DNA from 2 places in the Mesorhizobium sp. ESP6-5 genome. Region 2 is predicted to be linked to the other one. Evidence: predicted binding sites of a transcription regulator. Region 2 holds the regulator's gene; the other holds the start of a gene.
What was found. Region 2 encodes LexA, which represses DNA repair genes until DNA is damaged. Its sites were predicted from a motif close to TGTTCNNNNTGTGTTCNG; they were not measured.
Positions count from the first base shown of each region.

Region 1: LB524_RS02870 (PA0069 family radical SAM protein) is a predicted target of LexA. The motif match lies at 2,174-2,191, and genes of this name have one in related genera.

Region 1 is NZ_JAIUGR010000002.1:83,847-88,056, forward strand. It holds gene LB524_RS02850 (membrane protein) at 1-89, shown strand, start outside; gene LB524_RS02855 (4-(cytidine 5'-diphospho)-2-C-methyl-D-erythritol kinase) at 95-1,018, shown strand; gene moaB (molybdenum cofactor biosynthesis protein B) at 1,005-1,559, shown strand; gene LB524_RS02865 (glycosyltransferase) at 1,588-2,115, opposite strand; gene LB524_RS02870 (PA0069 family radical SAM protein) at 2,266-3,420, shown strand; gene LB524_RS02875 (ribonuclease HII) at 3,573-4,210, shown strand, end outside.
Region 2 is NZ_JAIUGR010000008.1:38,704-42,913, reverse strand. It holds gene LB524_RS14715 (ComEC/Rec2 family competence protein) at 1-2,413, shown strand, start outside; gene lexA (transcriptional repressor LexA) at 2,407-3,150, opposite strand; gene LB524_RS14705 (GntR family transcriptional regulator) at 3,561-4,210, opposite strand, start outside.

The DNA of each region.
Region 1 (4,210 bases), on a different contig from region 2:
GGCGCACCGAAAAACAGGCGGCCAACGGCGCGATGGGAACGCTGGTCAAGGATCCGCAGACCGGCGAATACCGGCTGGCCAAGGACTGACCCTCATTTCACTCGCAATCGAGACTGCGGAATCCGGTCAGCGTGTCCGGACATGGGCCGCACCCGCCAAGATAAACCTAGCTTTGCACGTCACCGGCAGGCGCGCCGACGGCTATCATCTCATCGAAAGCCTGGCTGTGTTCACGCGCTTTGGCGACAGGATCGAGATCGCGCCGGCCGACGCCGATGAGTTCAGCGTGTCCGGCCGCTATGCGGCGGACGTACCGCTCGATGGCGGCAATCTTGTGCTGAAGGGCCGCGACGCCTTGCGGCAGGCCGCCGGCGTTCGGAGCACGCCGCCGGTAAGTATCAGGCTCGAAAAGAACCTTCCGGTCGCATCCGGCGTGGGCGGAGGGTCGAGCGACGCGGCGGCCGTGCTGCGCGGGCTGACCGAGAGCTGGGGGCTGGAGCTCGATAGCGCCGAACTGGCGCGGATCGGTCTTTCGCTTGGCGCCGATGTGCCGATGTGCCTGGCGGCAAAGCCGCTGGTCGCGCGCGGCATCGGTGAGGAACTGTCGATGGTGCCGGATTTTTCAGCACTGGGTCTCGTGCTGGTCAACCCGGGCGTGCCGGTCTCGACGACGGAAATCTTCGCCGCACTCTCCCGTCGCGATAATGAGCCGCTGCCGCCGCTGCCGCGCAGCATCGATTTTCACAGCCTGCGCAACTGGCTGGAAATCACCCGCAACGATCTCGAGCAGCCAGCCCTTGCGATACAGCCCGCCATCGGCAGGGCGCTTTCATGGCTTGATAAGGCCGGATCGGGCTTTTCACGAATGTCCGGGTCGGGCGCGACGTGCTTCGGCCTGTTCGAGACCGGCAATGTCGCCAAGCGCGCGGCGGCCGAGATCCGCAGCCGCCAGCCCGACTGGTTCGTCGCGGCAACGCGCAGCATGGCGTCGGAGGCTGGGCGAGATGGCCAGAATTGACGAGAGCCGAGCCTTCATTCCGGTGCGGATCGCGGTGCTGACTGTTTCCGACACACGCAGCTTGGCCGACGACAAATCCGGCCAGACATTGGCCGATCGCATTACCAAGGCCGGCCACATCCTGGCCGCCCGCGATATCGTCACCGACGACCGCGAAAGGATCCGCGACGCCGTTCTGGCGTGGTCGCGGGACAAGGCCATCGACGTCGTGATCACCACTGGCGGTACCGGTTTTACCGGACGCGATGTGACGCCCGAGGCGCTGGAGCCGATCTTCGAAAAGCGCATGGACGGATTTTCGGAAGTGTTCCACCGCATTTCCTATGACAAGATCGGCACCTCGACGATCCAGAGCCGGGCGACCGGCGGTGTCGTCAACGCCACTTTCGTCTTCGTGCTGCCGGGCTCGCCAGGCGCCTGCAAGGACGCCTGGGACGGCATCCTCGAGCCACAACTCGATTACCGGCACATGCCCTGTAACTTCGTCGAGATCATGCCGCGCCTGGACGAGCATCTGCGGCGCGGCAAATCGGCTTCGTAAGCAACGCCACGCAGAGCCGTTGCAAAAATCACCCCCGAGAGCGGTGCTGCTGCTTCGGCTGCGCTGGCCAGATTTCGGCGTCGAGCCGCCTGGTCGCCAGCCCGCGCGCTAAGGCCTCGGCGGTGCCGGCGTTCTTGGACAGAGATGCCGCCTGTCGCTTGCTGATCACCAGTCCGTCGGCGAGCGCGCGGTTTGCCGAAAAGACCCGGGCCAGGAACGGTGGACGGCTGCCCCGCGCCCGCGAGAACCGGGCCGCTATTGTCTGCCTGGCCGTATGGGCGACGACGGCGTCGATCCAGCCCTCCACCAGCCTCGCACCCGGTTCGAGAAACAGCAGCCAGTCACCCTTGGCCTGGCGGATGCCGGCGGCGATGCCGCCGCTCCCCACATAGTGGCAGCCGGCATGCTCGGCGACGCGATGCGTCTGGTCGCTGGAGCCCGTGTCGCAGACGACAACCTCGCGCACCACGCCCTCGACCGCGCCGCCAATCAGCGTCGCCAGCGTACGGGCGAGCCCCTCCTCGTCATTGTGCGTTTCGATCAGAACACTGAGCATGGTTAGCCGAATAGCGGAAAGCGTTGGTCGGCGCCAGTTTTTGCAGCGCACCATAGAAAGTTCTTGATTTGTTCTCCTCGATAAAATAGGAATAATTTCATGAGCAGAGCGATTCGACACAACATGGACAGTCCCTGGGAGCGGGCGAAGATGGAACCGATCATGCGCGCCGATATTGCTGCCTTCGGAGCAGGGCGAGCCGAAATGGCCAACGCGATGATCGAGCAGAGCGGCATGCGGGTCCGTCCGGACCGCAACCGCGGCCGGTCGGCAGGCATCAATCCGTCCGGTCGGTTCGAACCTGTCAGCCGGCATGTCTTCGACGATGGCTGGAGTTCGCTGGAGGAACTTCCTCCCTTCAAGACCGAGGTGCAGGTGGAAAAGCCGCGCACCATCATCACCCGCAACGAATCGCCCGACATCTCCTTCGACCGGTCGATCAATCCCTATCGCGGCTGCGAGCACGGTTGCGTCTATTGCTTCGCGCGGCCGACACACTCGTTCATGGGCCTGTCGCCGGGCCTGGACTTCGAATCCAAGCTGTTCGCCAAGCCCGACGCGGCACGCCTGCTCGACAAGGAATTGTCAAAGGATGGCTACCAGCCGCGCACCATCGCCATCGGCACCAACACCGATCCCTACCAGCCGATCGAGAAGCAGTACCGGATCATGCGCGAAATCCTCGAAGTGCTGGAGGCGCGCGGCCACCCGGTCGGCATCGTCACCAAGTCAGCCCTGGTCGTGCGCGACATCGACATTCTGTCGCGCATGGCGGAGCGGGGCTTGGCCAAGGTGGCGCTGTCGGTGACGACGCTTGACCGCATGCTGGCCAGGACGATGGAACCTCGGGCATCGACGCCGACCAAGCGGCTGGAGGCGATCAGGCAGCTTTCGGATGCCGGTATCCCCGCTTCGGTGATGGTGGCGCCGATCATTCCGGGCCTGACCGACCAGGAGATGGAACGCATCCTCGACTCGGCGCACCATGCCGGGGCGCGCGAGGCTGGCTACGTGGTGCTGCGCCTGCCGCTGGAGGTCAGCCCGATCTTCAAGGATTGGCTGCTGCGCCACTATCCCGACCGCTACCGCCACGTCATGTCGCTGGTCCGTTCGATGCGCGACGGCAAGGACTACGATTCGGAATGGGGCAAGCGCATGAAGGGCGCCGGACCCTATGCCTGGCAGATCGGCCGGCGCTTCGAAATCACCGCCAAGCGGCTCGGCCTCAATGCCGAGCGGCGTACGCTGCGGACCGACCAGTTCGTCGCTGCCGGCAAGGACCAGGAGCAGTTGATGCTGCTCTGAACCGAAAATCGCCTCGGCTGTTCATTGCCGCCGTGGCAAAGAAATCCCGTCCGGCCTGCCCCGGCCTGCAGACGGTGCCCTCCCGGTCCGGCGCCCCACCCGACCCGGAGGGACTTGCGGAGAATCGGAGCCGATGCGAACCTCGCCGCAACATGGCTCGCGCGCGTTCTGATTCTCCGCCTCTCTTCGAAATCGTCGAGAAACCCGATTTCTCCTTCGAGACGAAGGCGATGGCCGATGGTTTGTGGCCGGTCGCGGGGATGGACGAAGCCGGCCGCGGCCCGCTCGCGGGTCCCGTGGTCGCGGCGGCAGTGGTGCTCGACCCCGCCAATATTCCCGAGGGTCTCGACGATTCCAAGCGGCTTAGCCACCTGCAGCGCGAAGCGCTGTTCCTGCACATCATCGGCTCCGCTCTCGGCGTCTCGATGGCGTCGATCAGCGCCGAGGGCATCGATGGCAGCAACATCCTCAAGGCGAGCCTCGAAGCGATGCGCCGCGCACTGGTCGGGCTGCCGGTGCAGGCTAAGCTCGCGCTCGCGGATGGGCGCGACGTGCCGCCGGGATTGCCCTGCGAGGGGCGTGCGCTGATCAAGGGCGACCAGCGCTCCCAATCGATCGCCGCCGCCTCGATCGTCGCCAAGGTCATGCGCGACCGCATGATGCGCGGCTGCGGCAACCATCACGACCGCTACGGCTTCGAAGTCCATATGGGCTACGCCACGGTCCGGCACCGCACGGCGATCGAGGCGCATGGGCCAGTGGCTCGGCTGCATCGCACTTCGTTTGCGCC
Region 2 (4,210 bases):
CGCTATCGGCGTCAGCGAGCGATCCCTGTTTGCGGCGCCTGCGACGATCCCACTGCCATCTCCGCTCGTGGCTACACCCGAAACCAGGTCGCTGCAGGCAGGTGGGCAGGAGCCGGCGCCGGCTCCTGCCGCGGGCAGGATCGCGCGCGTGCGCCGGCAAGTCGGCCTGGTATCCTTGCCTCGCGTGCGCCATGGCGTGGCCAAGGCGGCGGAGCTCGAACTCGACCGGGGCATCGCGTTCCTGCTGGTGCCGGTCTGTCTGGCCGTTGGGGCGATCGCCTATTTCTCGCTGGCATCCGAGCCCGACTTTGCAAAACCCGTCGCGGTCGTGGTGCTGATGGCGGTCTGTGCCTTCGTCTCGCGCTCCTGGTCGAAAACCCATCTGTGTTTCATGGCAGTGCTGTTGTGCGCGCTGGGCCTACTCGCGGCGAAGGTCGAAACATGGCGAGCCGGAACCCGGATGCTGGGTTCGGAAATCTCCACGCAACTGACCGGCCGCGTGGTCTCGATCGAGGAGATGGAGAGCGGCCGCATCCGGCTGACCATGGACGTGATTTCGACCGCCCGGCCGAAACTGCGCTATGCGCCGGAAAGGGTCCGGCTTTCCGCACGCAAGATACCGCCGGGAATGACCGCCGGCTCGCTCATCACAGGCTACGCCAAACTGTTGCCGCCGACCGGCCCGGTGCGGCCGGACAGCTACGACTTCTCTTTTGACAGCTATTTCGCCGGCATCGGCGGCAGCGGCTTCTTTCTCGGCAATCCAACGGTTGTTTCCGCCGACGACGGTGAGATGCCGCTATCGGCTCGCCTTTTTTCAGGCATCGAAAATGCCCGCGAAGCCATCGCCGACCACATCAGGGGCAGCGTCGGCGGCGCTGAAGGCGAGATCGCGGCGGCGCTGATCGTCGGCGTGCGCGCCGGCATACCCGATGAAATCAATGAAGCGATGCGGCGTACCGGCATCTATCACATCATCTCTATTTCGGGACTGCATATGGCGCTTGTGGCCGGCACCATCATGGGTCTGCTGCGTGGTGCCTTCGCGCTGTTTCCAGACTTTTCCGCGCGCCGGCCGGTGAAGAAATACGCGGCCGCCGCCGCACTGTTCTCGATCGCGGCCTATCTCATCATTTCCGGTGTCGTCGTTGCCGCCGAACGCAGCTTCATCATGCTGGCGGTGATGCTGATTGCCGTCTTCTTCGATCGCGCTGCGCTGACCATGCGCAATCTGGGGATCTCGGCGATCGCCGTCATCCTGGTCTCGCCTCACGAGGTCGTCGGCCCGAGCTTTCAGATGTCGTTCGCCGCGACCGCGGCCCTGGTTGGCGCTTATGCCGGCTGGGCCGATCACCGTGCGGGAAAGACGCGGCCACCGCCGCCAAAGCGATCGCTGCCCGGGTTCCTGACGCGAAAATTCCTGCTGGCGACAGGTGGACTGGCCATGACGTCCATTATCGCCGGCAGCGCCACGGCACTGTTTGCCATCTGGCATTTCCAGCGGGTATCGCCGCTCAGCCTGTTCGCCAATCTGGCCGTGATGCCTATCGTGTCGGTCGTGATGTTCCTGGCCGTCGCCAGCGCGCTGTTGATGCCATTCGGATTGGATTGGCCGGCTCTCTACCTCATGGGCAAGGGCCTGACAGCAATGATCGCCGTGTCGGCGTGGATATCGGAGCGCTCTCCGGTCGATGGAGTCGGGCTGATTTCGCAGCAATCCGTGCTGCTGGTCACCGTCGCGCTGGTTATCGCGACGATGGCGACGACATGGCTGCGGCTCGCGGCGCTGCCATTCGCGCTCGCCGGCCTGTTGACTGTGTCGCACACACGCGCGCCCGATGTGCTGATCTCGGAAGATGCGCGGCTGGTCGCGCTGCCGATCGGCAATGGCGAACTGGCCGTCAACCGGGAACGTCCGAACGAATTCGCAACCGACAACTGGAAGCGCGCCCTGATCTCCGAAACAATCGTCAAACCGGAAATGTTCGACACGACAGACAGGCAATTCGATGTTGCCAGTCCCACCGACCTGCCGCCGGGATCGCCCTTCTACTGCCGCGAAGGCCTGTGCCTTGCCAGGCACCCTTCCGGCGCGATCATTGCCTATGTCGAGGACCGCAAGACCACCTGGAAAGCCTGCGCTTTCGCCGACCTGATCATCGTCAATGACGCAACCGCCTATGACGCCTGCCACAATCCACTGGTTCTCGTCGTCACCAAACGGCAGCTCGCCCGCAAGGGAAGCGCTGCCGTCTTCTTCAATCCCCAGTCGGCCACGACCCGGGCCGCGATCGCATTTGCCGTCGACGGACCATATCGGCCCTGGCACGAACAGCGAAAATTCTCACGCGAGGCGAGGGGGCTGCCGCCGTACAAAAAACCCGACAAGCCCGATGACAAGCCGGTTCAGTAGCGCCTGATCAACCCGACCAGCTTGCCTTGTACCTTGACCCTGTCCGGCCCGAAAATGCGCGTTTCGTAGGCTGGATTGGCGGCCTCGAGCGCGATCGAAGCGCCTTTGCGGCGGAACCGCTTCAGTGTCGCTTCCTCTTCGTCGACCAGTGCCACGATAATTTCGCCCGGGCTTGCCGTGTCGGCATTGCGGATAATGACCGTGTCTCCATCGAAGATACCAGCCTCGATCATCGAGTCGCCCTTGACCTCCAACGCATAGTGCTCGCCGCCCATGATCATGTCCGGCGGCACCGAGATCGAATGCGTCTGATGCTGGATGGCATCGATCGGCACACCGGCGGCGATACGGCCCATGACCGGGATGGACACGGCTGAAACCGCGTCGTCGTCGTTGCCGGCCGCGGGCAGGCGCGAAGGCGCAGCGGCCGGCCTGATCTGGCGTCCGAGACTGCCTTGGCCAAGGCTGCCTTGGATGACGCTTGGCGAGAACTTCTTTGCCGCATTGAGGCCCGGCGCGATCGAGTCCGGCAGCCGCAGCACTTCCAGCGCGCGCGCCCGATTGGGTAGCCGGCGAATGAAGCCGCGCTCCTCCAGGGCCGTGATCAGGCGATGGATCCCCGACTTGGAGGCAAGATCGAGTGCTTCCTTCATCTCGTCGAAGGAAGGCGGTATCCCGCTTTCCTTGAGCCGTTCGTGGATGAACATCAGCAGTTCATGTTGCTTGCGTGTCAGCATGGCGGCCCCCAAGACATTGAACGAAAGGTTGAACCAGAATCGAAAAAACAAACCCAGAACAAACACTATCTGTTCCAGTTGTGTTCTGCAACCGTTTAAAGTTTAATGAATTTGTTAAGGGGTCTGAAGTTTTTTGCCCGCGACGGCGGGCGGCAACCAGTCCTTTCCGCCGTCGGCAGGCGCATTGAAATCGTTTTGGTTAATGGCCTGTGGCCCATCCGCCGACGAGGCTTTGGCATCAGTTAGTTGGAAGGCTTCTCCTCGGAGGGACGTATAATTCGCGGAGCCATTATTCGCGGAACGAAACGAAACCAAAATGCCAACGATTGGTAGCTTCGGGCGGCCATGGATCGGGGCGTTCGGCGCACTCCGGCCAGCGCGTTCGAATAGGCGTCGCGGAAGCGCTGAAGTTATCCCGAACCCGCCTTCAAGCTGCCGGCGCGAGCGGCGTATCTGGTAGCGCCGCTGTCTTCGCTGTGGACATAGACGTGCAGTGTGTAGCCGATATGCGCCGTCATCAGCGCCTTGGCCCGCTCGACGTCACGGTCGAGCGCCGCTTCCATGATCGCGGTATGGTGTTCGATCGCAATCGCTTCGCGTAGCGCTTCGATTGCCTCTTCATAGCCATCCTTGAGGCCGGCCGCGGCCCGCAGTGTCGGCGCCAGACCAAGAAAGCGATGATGCCGGCGCAGCTGATCCGAGATCGTCGAGCGGAACCGCAACAGCCAGTCGCATGTGGCGGCGCTCAGCAGCGCCGCATGGAAAGCCTCGTGGTTCTCGTCCCATCTGTCGACGGCCGCGTCCGAGGGATCGTCGACCGCCGTCTTGCAACGCGAGAGCCGGTAGTGGGCGGTGACCACGGCATCCTCCCACTCCCTGCCGCCTTTTTCCATCGATTCGAGGAACAGGGGTATCTCGATCACCATCCTGGCGCGTGCCAGATCCTCCAGCTCGGCCCGCGACACCGGAGCCACGGCAAAACCACGATTGCTGATCGCGGTGACCAGGCGTTCGGCCTCGAGCCGCGACAGGGCTTCGCGCAACGGTGTCCAGCCGACGC